Regions from separate parts of the Leptolyngbya sp. AS-A5 genome, predicted to be linked through region 1. Evidence: riboswitches for the same ligand, from Rfam matches in the RefSeq annotation. Region 1 holds a riboswitch; the other holds the start of a gene.

Region 1 (4,214 bases):
GGCGACCAGATCAGTTTTGGCAATGGACAGTTGCCGGGAATGGTAATGATTCAGCCTGCACCGAATGGAGTGCTGTATTTGGGTGACAAGCCGTATCGAGGGCGCTTTTTGTTAGCAGCGCAGGGTGGGCGAATTTGGGTCGTGAACTATATTGATCTACGTCACTATCTCTATAGCGTGGTTGCGAGTGAAGTGTCGCCCAGTTGGAACAAAGAAGCCCTGAAAGCACAGGCGGTTGCGGCACGATCGTATGCGCTGACTTATTATTTTCGACGGGCGCAACCGCTCTATCACATGGGGTCGGACGAGTATTTTCAGGTCTATAGCGGAATATCGCGGGAATCAGAACGCACGAATCAAGCCGTGGATCAGACTGCGGGTGAATTCATTAGCTACAGGGGCGGGATTGTCGAGTCGCTGTATGCTGCCTCAGATGACATTGTTGCGGAGGCGTTTCGCGGTCGAGGAATGAGCCAGCTTGGTGCATTGGAACTCGCAGAAAACGGACATACCTATCAGCAAATTTTAGCGCGGTACTATCCGAAAACCGGAATTGCGAGGATTGAGCAAGACCACGAATGAGGGACAGTGCGATCGCTCATCTTCCGGTGATCGCACTGGAAACCGTCTACTTGTCTCGGTGCGATCGCCCTTTGTACCATCCGATCACATATCCAATCACGCCTGCCCCGATCGCAGCTTGAGTCGCAAATAGGAGGCTTTCAATTTCGGGGCTTGCAGGCTCGAATAAAGGCTTAAGCCAGGGTTGGTAGGTGGGATGACTGTTTTGAATCGCGGCTTCTGCTTGACCGTCTGAACCGCTAAACTCACCCCGGACAAACACTAACGGGAAAGCTGCGAGACTGACAACGGTGATCGCAAGTAGCCAATTTTGTCGAGCTAAAGAGCGTTTCATTGCTTAATCAGGTTTAAGGTTTCTAATTCACTGCGGTTGTAGGTTTGTAGCCAGTTCCAAACTAATACCGTTAACAGTCCTTCGCTAATGGCTAATGGAATCTGCGTGAAGGCAAAAATTCCGGCAAACTTGAGAAATGCTGCCCAAACGCCACCGGATGCGGCGGGAAATGCTAATGCCAGTTGAAAGGAAGTTGTGACATACGTAAGTAAATTCTCTAAAGCGGAAGCAAGGAAAATCGCTGCTTTTTGATGACCTGTCTTTAAAATCAGATGATAGACCGCATAAGCAATGAAAGGGCCAACGATCGCCATCGAAAACAAATTTGCTCCAAGGGTTGTGATTCCTCCGTGTGCCAGTAAAACTGCCTGAAACAGCAGCACCAATCCACCGAGTACGGTCATCACCGAAGGGCCAAACAAAATTGCGCCGAGTCCGGTTCCGGTCGGATGTGAACAGCTTCCGGTGACGGATGGAATCTTAAGTGCGGACAGAACAAACGCGAATGCTCCTGCCAGCGCTAAAAGCAACTTCAATTCTGGAGTTTGGCGGGTGATACGGGTGAGCGATCGTAACCCGAATAAAAAGAACGGCAGCGAAATTGCCCACCACAAAGCCGCCCACTGAACAGGCAGAAATCCTTCTGCAATATGCATTGCCTGGGCAGGAGCGGCAGCACCAATCACTAAATAAAAACTTAACCCCGCCATTGCAGCAAGGCTGATCCATTTTCGAGTCTTCATTCTGTACCTCGCAGAACTTTGAGAACGAAAAAGCTGGCGGGCATTCTGACTGGAGATAATTCTCTTCACAGTTGCGGGACAGCGGCAGATTTGCACTGCTCTTTCCCCGTTTCCTCGATCGACTGATCCTCAGATCGAACCAACTTTTATCCGTGCCTTACTGTATCACTCTCAATTGAGATATTCCGATTTTGATTCACGCAATTCTGTATTTCGTAGAGTTACGATTTATATCTCATGAGGTAAATGGGGGTGCGATCGGACTGGTAAGGTACAAACGCAGCGCTTAAAATCGATATGCTTCAGACCTCGACTTTAATAACACCGTTAACCACTGAATTGTCTTTTGCACCTGCTTCTGTACTGTCGGATTTCTCAACATTAGGACGAGCAAGCGGAACACTCACATTTAACAACGGACAACTAAGGAGCAATTTTAGAACCCTGACGGGAGAGACAAGCAATACGATTGCGATCGCACCGTTTACGAATGATGTTTCTAGATCACTTCAGCAGCTTCAAGGAACACTCAGCTTTGATCAAGGTACTGTGATCAGCGATCTCACAACGCCAAGTGGAGACTTAACCGGGACGATTCCATTTGCTGAAACAGTAAGCAATTTTGTAGAGAATGCGGTTAAAAGTATTTCGGGGAGTATTCCATTTTCGGATGGTCGGTTGGTGATTGATGTGCCATCTTTGGCGAATGGCACGATCGAGTTTGGTAACGGCGCATTAGTGACAAATCTAAGTACGCCGATCGGAAACTATTTCTCATCGATCGACTTAGAAGAACAAGTTAAGTTCAATGCTGGCAGTATTCCAGGGGTTGTGAATTTCGATGATGGCTTGGTGATTCTGGATTTACAGCCGCAAATTCAAGATGAAGACATTGCAATTCCGATTAATGCCATCAGTGGAACTGTAGCGTTCAACAATGGACAAGCAACTTTGAACATTCCGACCCCATTTGGGACGTTAGCGACAAACTTTGATCTATCAGCGCTTGTAACTGAAGCAGTGACAGATGCCTTGAATGGTTCTGGAACGGTGACGTTTAACAACGGTATTGCGACGATCGACACAACAGGAGGTTTAGGCATCGTGAGAACTACACTAAACCTCCCGCAACTCGCTCAAGATTTCGGCTCAAGTTTGGCAAACACACAAGGCACGATCAGCTTTGATCAGGGCATTGTGACTAGCAATCTCACGACACCGAACATTGTAGGTGCGATCGATTTATCCGCCTTGTTGGGTTGAGGTGCGTTTTGCAGTCATGTTTAAGGTTTCGGTTGAATTGCCGCTTAACACTTCAGCCGTTCCTTGCAAAGTATCTTGCACCACTTGAGCATTCACCCGGACTCGGACATCTTGCCCATTGAGCTTTTGCCGATGCTCAAAAGACAAGCGATCGCCCGCTAATTTAATGTTCGGTAGGCTGATCGTTGTGCCTGCAACTTGCGCCATTGCGCTTGCATTCTGAAACGATTGTTTCATTTGCAGGGTGTAAGGAATCGATTGTCCCGATTGGGTCGAAAGTGTTCCTGTCCAGGTGCCTTCGACTTGGGCGGGAATAATCCACAGATAGGCAGTGCGATCGTCGATGGTGGTTCGCTGGTCGGGTTGCCAATCTCCCATTGAGAAGGCATGAGAAACAACGCGGCTTCCGGGTTTGAGTTCGCTCAGGAGCTTCGGACGCAGTTCAAGATTAATTCGAGGGAGCAGATACAGCGTTACAACCGTTGCATCGCGGAAATTTGCCCGAAATAGATCTTGCTGAAGGAATTGAACGCGATCGCTGACTCCCGCTTGTCGGGCATTTTCATTACTCTTATTGACCAATCCCGGATTAATTTCGATTCCGACTCCTCGCTTTGCGCCGAACTTTTGCGCCGCAGTAATCACTAATCTGCCATCGCCTGAACCCAAATCGTAAACAATATCGTCGCGTCCCACCTTTGCCAGTTTTAACATTCCCATCACCACATTTTCAGGTGTGGGAACATAAGGAACCGCAGGAGTCGCCAACCCCGAACTGGGTTGATCAGCCGCGTGAGTTTTCGGAATGTCGGCGGCAACGATCGACATCGCAACCAGGACTCCAAGAAATTTAAGCGATCGACGCACAGCTACCTCCTCGAAAAAACTGTTGCAGATTTAGCGCGATCGTCTGGTTCAGAGCATCTACCCGAATATAGAAAAACGAGCAGGACTGGGGTTGTCCTACTCGTTTGAACCTAATTTAGGAGTCGACCGCTACCTCTATTAGTGTCTCTGGCTCTGGTGTTGGCTCATTCAGTGAGATCGTAAACGTCTTCGAGGTGGTGTCACTACCGCCGTTTGCCGTGCCGCCATTGTCCTTCAGCGTGACCGTCACCGTTGCGGTTCCTGCCTTTCCTGCCGGAGTGTAGCTGAGCGCTCCAGTTTCCGGGTCGATCGTCGGCTGTCCATTCGTCGTAAACAATCCAGCGTTATCGACTGTAACCTCATAAGTCAAGGTTTCGTTCGACTCATTCGGTGCCCCTTTGGTGACGTTAGTGAGGAAACCATTC
Region 2 (4,214 bases), on a different contig from region 1:
CCGATACTCAAGTTCTGGTTGCACTGGTCGTGGCTCTCATTCCGGGAGTCCTCGCGTTTCGGTTAGCCACTGAACTGTATAAGTAGGTTCCGAATCAGTAGGTTCCGACCAAAGCAAGAAACTCGCCTTGATGGTGAACAGGCAAATCGTTAAAAGAAAACTGTCAATTCAGTGCTCATTTTTCGATTCAGCTAGTAAACTATCTAGGCGAGTTTCCTGCCTAAATGGGTTCTTTCCAAGCAGGTAGGCGAACATATCGCGATCGAAAAGCACAAAAAAGCGCCATTCAAGACTGCGAAAAAATTCAAAGCTTTTCTCTCAGTTTTCAGTTCTTTTTTGTTGTAACTGTGCTTAGTTCACTCGTACTTCTTGATTTTGGGTGCCAGATTTGTAATCTTGAATAAGCTCTACTGATAATCAAATTTTGAAAGTCAATCCTTTGATGAATTAAAGTTTGATATTCTTCCCGTTGAATCGGTGAGAAATTTTGGTCAGTCTCTTATACAAGAACATCGAACTCAGTTAAGTTACAGGAATTCACGTTATTCACGTTAAAAGTGAAACCTAAGCGTGAATACTTCTGGATGAAAGTTTTTTGTGCCTGAGTGACTTTCTTTTGCTATCTGCTATCACACGCTAACGAACCCATGAATGCACTTCCTCTTCCACAGCCGCCTGAATCTCCCAAGCCTCGCCGCTCTCGACAGTCTGCACGTCGTGCCCGTCCGCAGCCTGTGCAGTCAGCCAGCAGACATCGTATTTTAGCGGCTGAAGCGATCGCGAAACTGGGTGTAAATGCTGTCATTTCTAGCGCCGCGATCGCGGCATTGGTGCAGCTTATTCCTCAGAGCATCAGCCAGCAGACAAAACTCAAAGAAATTCAAGCGGAAGTCCAGATCGCTGAGACGCGAGTGACTCGCTTGAAAGCAGACTTTAACCGCTATTTCGATCCGCAGCAGGCAACCGCGATCGTTCAGGAGCAAACGAATCGTGCAGACCCGAATCAGCGCTTGATTGTTTTAGATGGTGCAGAGTCCCCCAGACAAGCGGCTCCCGCTCAAAATCCTTAGCGATTCGCAACTCTGAAGCCCCAACAGAATTCGATTGAATGTCGAGGTCAGCTTGATTTCGACGCTTTTGCATGAAAAAATCGCACCCTTGATATGAGGATGCGATGCCCAATTTTGCCTAACGCTTTGCTTAACGCCTAGAGCGAAGAAGCCGTAACTTCCGACTCTGAAAGCATTGCCCCAGACTCAATGACACAAGGAAAGGCGCTGGTAAATGAGTTTCCTCCAGCGCCGGTCGTACTGCGCGATCGGGCAAATGCTACTTCAGGATGCCAGGGGGCGACTTCCCATTCTGGTTCAAAAATTGGAGTTGCCAGAGAACAAGATTTCCAGGTACTTTGAACGGCGACATTGAGTTGATTACAGTGTCCACCGCGCCGTCCTTCAGGAGAATAGAATCGACAGTGGCGACAGATTGAGGTCAAGGCATCGTTATTGTTCATGTTCTCGGACAGGTTAGAGTGCGAATGTGAAACAGCAGGACTACTTCTTATGAAGTATTTTGGTTTGTTGTTGAGTGAAGTCAATTAAGAAATATTGAGTAAGTTGCCTATACTCAATACCGATTAGAACGATTAACCGGGGTTCACAATTACTGTGTTTCTGATTCTTATTGTTAAGCAGGTTCGCAGGAATGTGTGTTTATAAAAACCTTGAAAATCGTTGCTATATCTCGCTTTTAGCAATCAATTGCGAAAATGGAGTTTCATATTGATTTTAGATTTCGGGGATCGCTCTAAATCGTGAGAAATAATTGTTTAGAGCTGTACAAAGGCGAACTAGAAGTGCAAAAACAGGATAGGGATCAGAGAGAAACACATAGCAAACTCACTTATTACAAATCAGACTTTTTGAAGTGACGAAACAAGAAACCTGTTTTTAGCGTCACTTTTTGATCGCGCCCTGCAATAAGTATCCCCAGCAGAATCGCGGTACTCCTCTAGCAAGAGTTAGAAATCGGGATCGCTGAGTAGAGAGTTTACAAATGAACGCAACTATGAATTGAAAAGCAACGATCGCAATTATTACAATCCGTAAAAACTTCTAAATTTGTCAATTTTCAGTTTTCTTAAGAAAGAGGTAACTATCGGAATGCGAGTGAATTGAGTGTGATATGCTGCATTGGCTTAGGATTGGGAAAGTCCGGTCAGATTCCGGCACTGTGGCGCAACTGTGATGAACCCTGTAATGAACAAGGGTTCGAGTCAGAATGCCAATCTTGAGCAGTCTGTTTAATTCTCTGCGACTCACGGAGAAGGGGCGTATTCATGAGTTGGTTGGCTGCATCAAATCCCTGTCCAGGCTTGTTTTATGGCACCGCTGCTCAAGACGGAACGTTGATTCGGATTCGCGTTCCGGGCGGTTGTATAAGTCGTGATCAAGCGGTTGCGATCGTCGAAATTGCCGATCGCTGGCAGACTTCCAGGGTTCAAGTGACGAACCGCGCGAATCTTCAGTTTCGCGCGCTGCGATCGATTCCGAGTCCCAAAGTGTTTAGCACGCTGCAATCGGTCGGACTTGCATCTCAGAATCCACACCTGGATCACCTCAGAAATATCATGGCAAGCCCAACGGCAGGAATTGATCCAGCAGAGTTAATCGATGTGCGATCGCTAGTTCAGGCAATTGATACTGATCTTCAGAACACGCCTGAATTGATCGGACTGCCGCCTAAATTTAGTATTGGAATTGATGGCGGTGGAGCGATCGGGATTGGGGCGAGATCCGAATCAGTTTGGCAGCATCGGTACAATGAGATTCAGCTTTCTGCGGTGACGTGCGATCGGTTTAAGTTGACGCTGGGGAGCAATCGGCGATTCTATGAGACAGGTGTGCTAATCAAAAAGTCAGATTGTGTGGCAGCGATCGCAGCGCTGACGCAAACGTATCTCGCTTATGTGCAGCAGTCCCAAAGTCAGAAAAAGCCACGTCTGCGAGATTTATTAAAAGATTGGGGGATTGAATCGTATCTTGAGCGCGTTCCGTTTCAGTTTGAGCGTGATTCAGATGCTTCGATTTCCCCTGCTCGAACACGAACAGAGCTAACGCAGTATTTAGGCATTCAACCGCAGCGCCAACCCGGACGGGCTTATATTGGAATTGCGCTCAGACTGGGGTGGATGACGATCGCTCAGCTTCGAGGCCTGATTCAACTGGCGGAAACTTACGGTTCTGGAGAATTGCGGCTCACCCCCTGGCAGTCTATTTTGCTTCCCGACGTGGCGATCGACCAGACAGCAACGGTGCTCGACGCGATCGCAGCGCTTGAGCTTTCCACCGATTTGATCGATTCTACAGTGGTTGCCTGTGCTGGAAAACCAGGCTGTGCAGCCTCAGAAACTCACACTCAAGCCCACGCATTAACCTTGATCGACCAATTAAAACATCCTGTTAACATTCATGTTACTGGTTGCCCAAAACGATGCGCTCAACCCAGCCCCGCAGAATTTACTCTGCTGGGAACAACTGTGCAAGGCTCTGAAGCTTATGCTTTGTTTGCAGGCGATCGACCCCTCAGCGATCGTCCGATTCTCGCAAGTGAACTTTCGACGATCGTAGAGTTAATTAACACGCTACATGATTGATTACATTCGTAACGGTGACGATATCTACCGCAAATCCTTTGCCATTATTCGCGCAGAAGCTCGACTCGATCGCTTACCTGCTGATCTGGCTCATGTCGCAGTCCGGTTAATTCATGCTTGCGGAATGACTGATTTGGCTGAAGATATCGAGGCTTCTCCGGATGCAGTGGAAGTGGGGCGATCGGCGCTTGCGATCGGTGCTCCGATTCTGTGTGATGCTCAGATGGTGGCAAATGGCGTGACCCGCAAACGCTTACCTGTAGATAATCAGGTAGTCTGTACGCTCAATGATTCGATGGTTCCAGAACTTGCACGATCGATCAACAACACGCGATCAGCTGCCGCTTTGGAACTTTGGAAACCCATATTGGGTGGATCAGTCATAGCGATCGGCAATGCTCCGACAGCGTTGTTTCGGTTGCTGGAGTTATTAGACGAAGGTGCGCCAAAGCCCGCGCTGATTTTAGGGTTTCCGGTGGGATTTGTCGGGGCCGCAGAGTCAAAGGCGGAACTTGCGGCAAATAGTCGGGGTGTCCCGTTTATCACGCTGCACGGGCGG

Evidence for each region. Region 1 has a riboswitch for cobalamin ahead of NC980_RS09140 (energy-coupling factor ABC transporter permease). Riboswitches for the same ligand answer to the same signal wherever they lie in the genome.
Region 2: another riboswitch for cobalamin. It lies ahead of cobG (precorrin-3B synthase); the one in region 1 lies ahead of NC980_RS09140 (energy-coupling factor ABC transporter permease).

Annotation. Positions count from the first base shown of each region.
Region 1 is NZ_JAMPLL010000005.1:182,402-186,615, reverse strand. Features, by position in the region: gene NC980_RS09150 (SpoIID/LytB domain-containing protein) at 1-582, shown strand, start outside; gene NC980_RS09145 (energy-coupling factor ABC transporter substrate-binding protein) at 629-916, opposite strand; gene NC980_RS09140 (energy-coupling factor ABC transporter permease) at 913-1,659, opposite strand; cobalamin riboswitch at 1,677-1,818, opposite strand; gene NC980_RS09135 (hypothetical protein) at 1,957-2,922, shown strand; partial or broken gene NC980_RS09130 (class I SAM-dependent methyltransferase) at 3,223-3,675, opposite strand; gene NC980_RS09125 (hypothetical protein) at 3,905-4,214, opposite strand, start outside.
Region 2 is NZ_JAMPLL010000010.1:54,255-58,468, reverse strand. Features, by position in the region: gene psaM (photosystem I reaction center subunit XII) at 1-86, shown strand, start outside; gene NC980_RS13725 (hypothetical protein) at 648-1,070, shown strand; gene NC980_RS13720 (hypothetical protein) at 1,208-1,513, opposite strand; cobalamin riboswitch at 2,164-2,307, shown strand; gene cobG (precorrin-3B synthase) at 2,339-3,655, shown strand; gene NC980_RS13710 (precorrin-8X methylmutase) at 3,648-4,214, shown strand, end outside.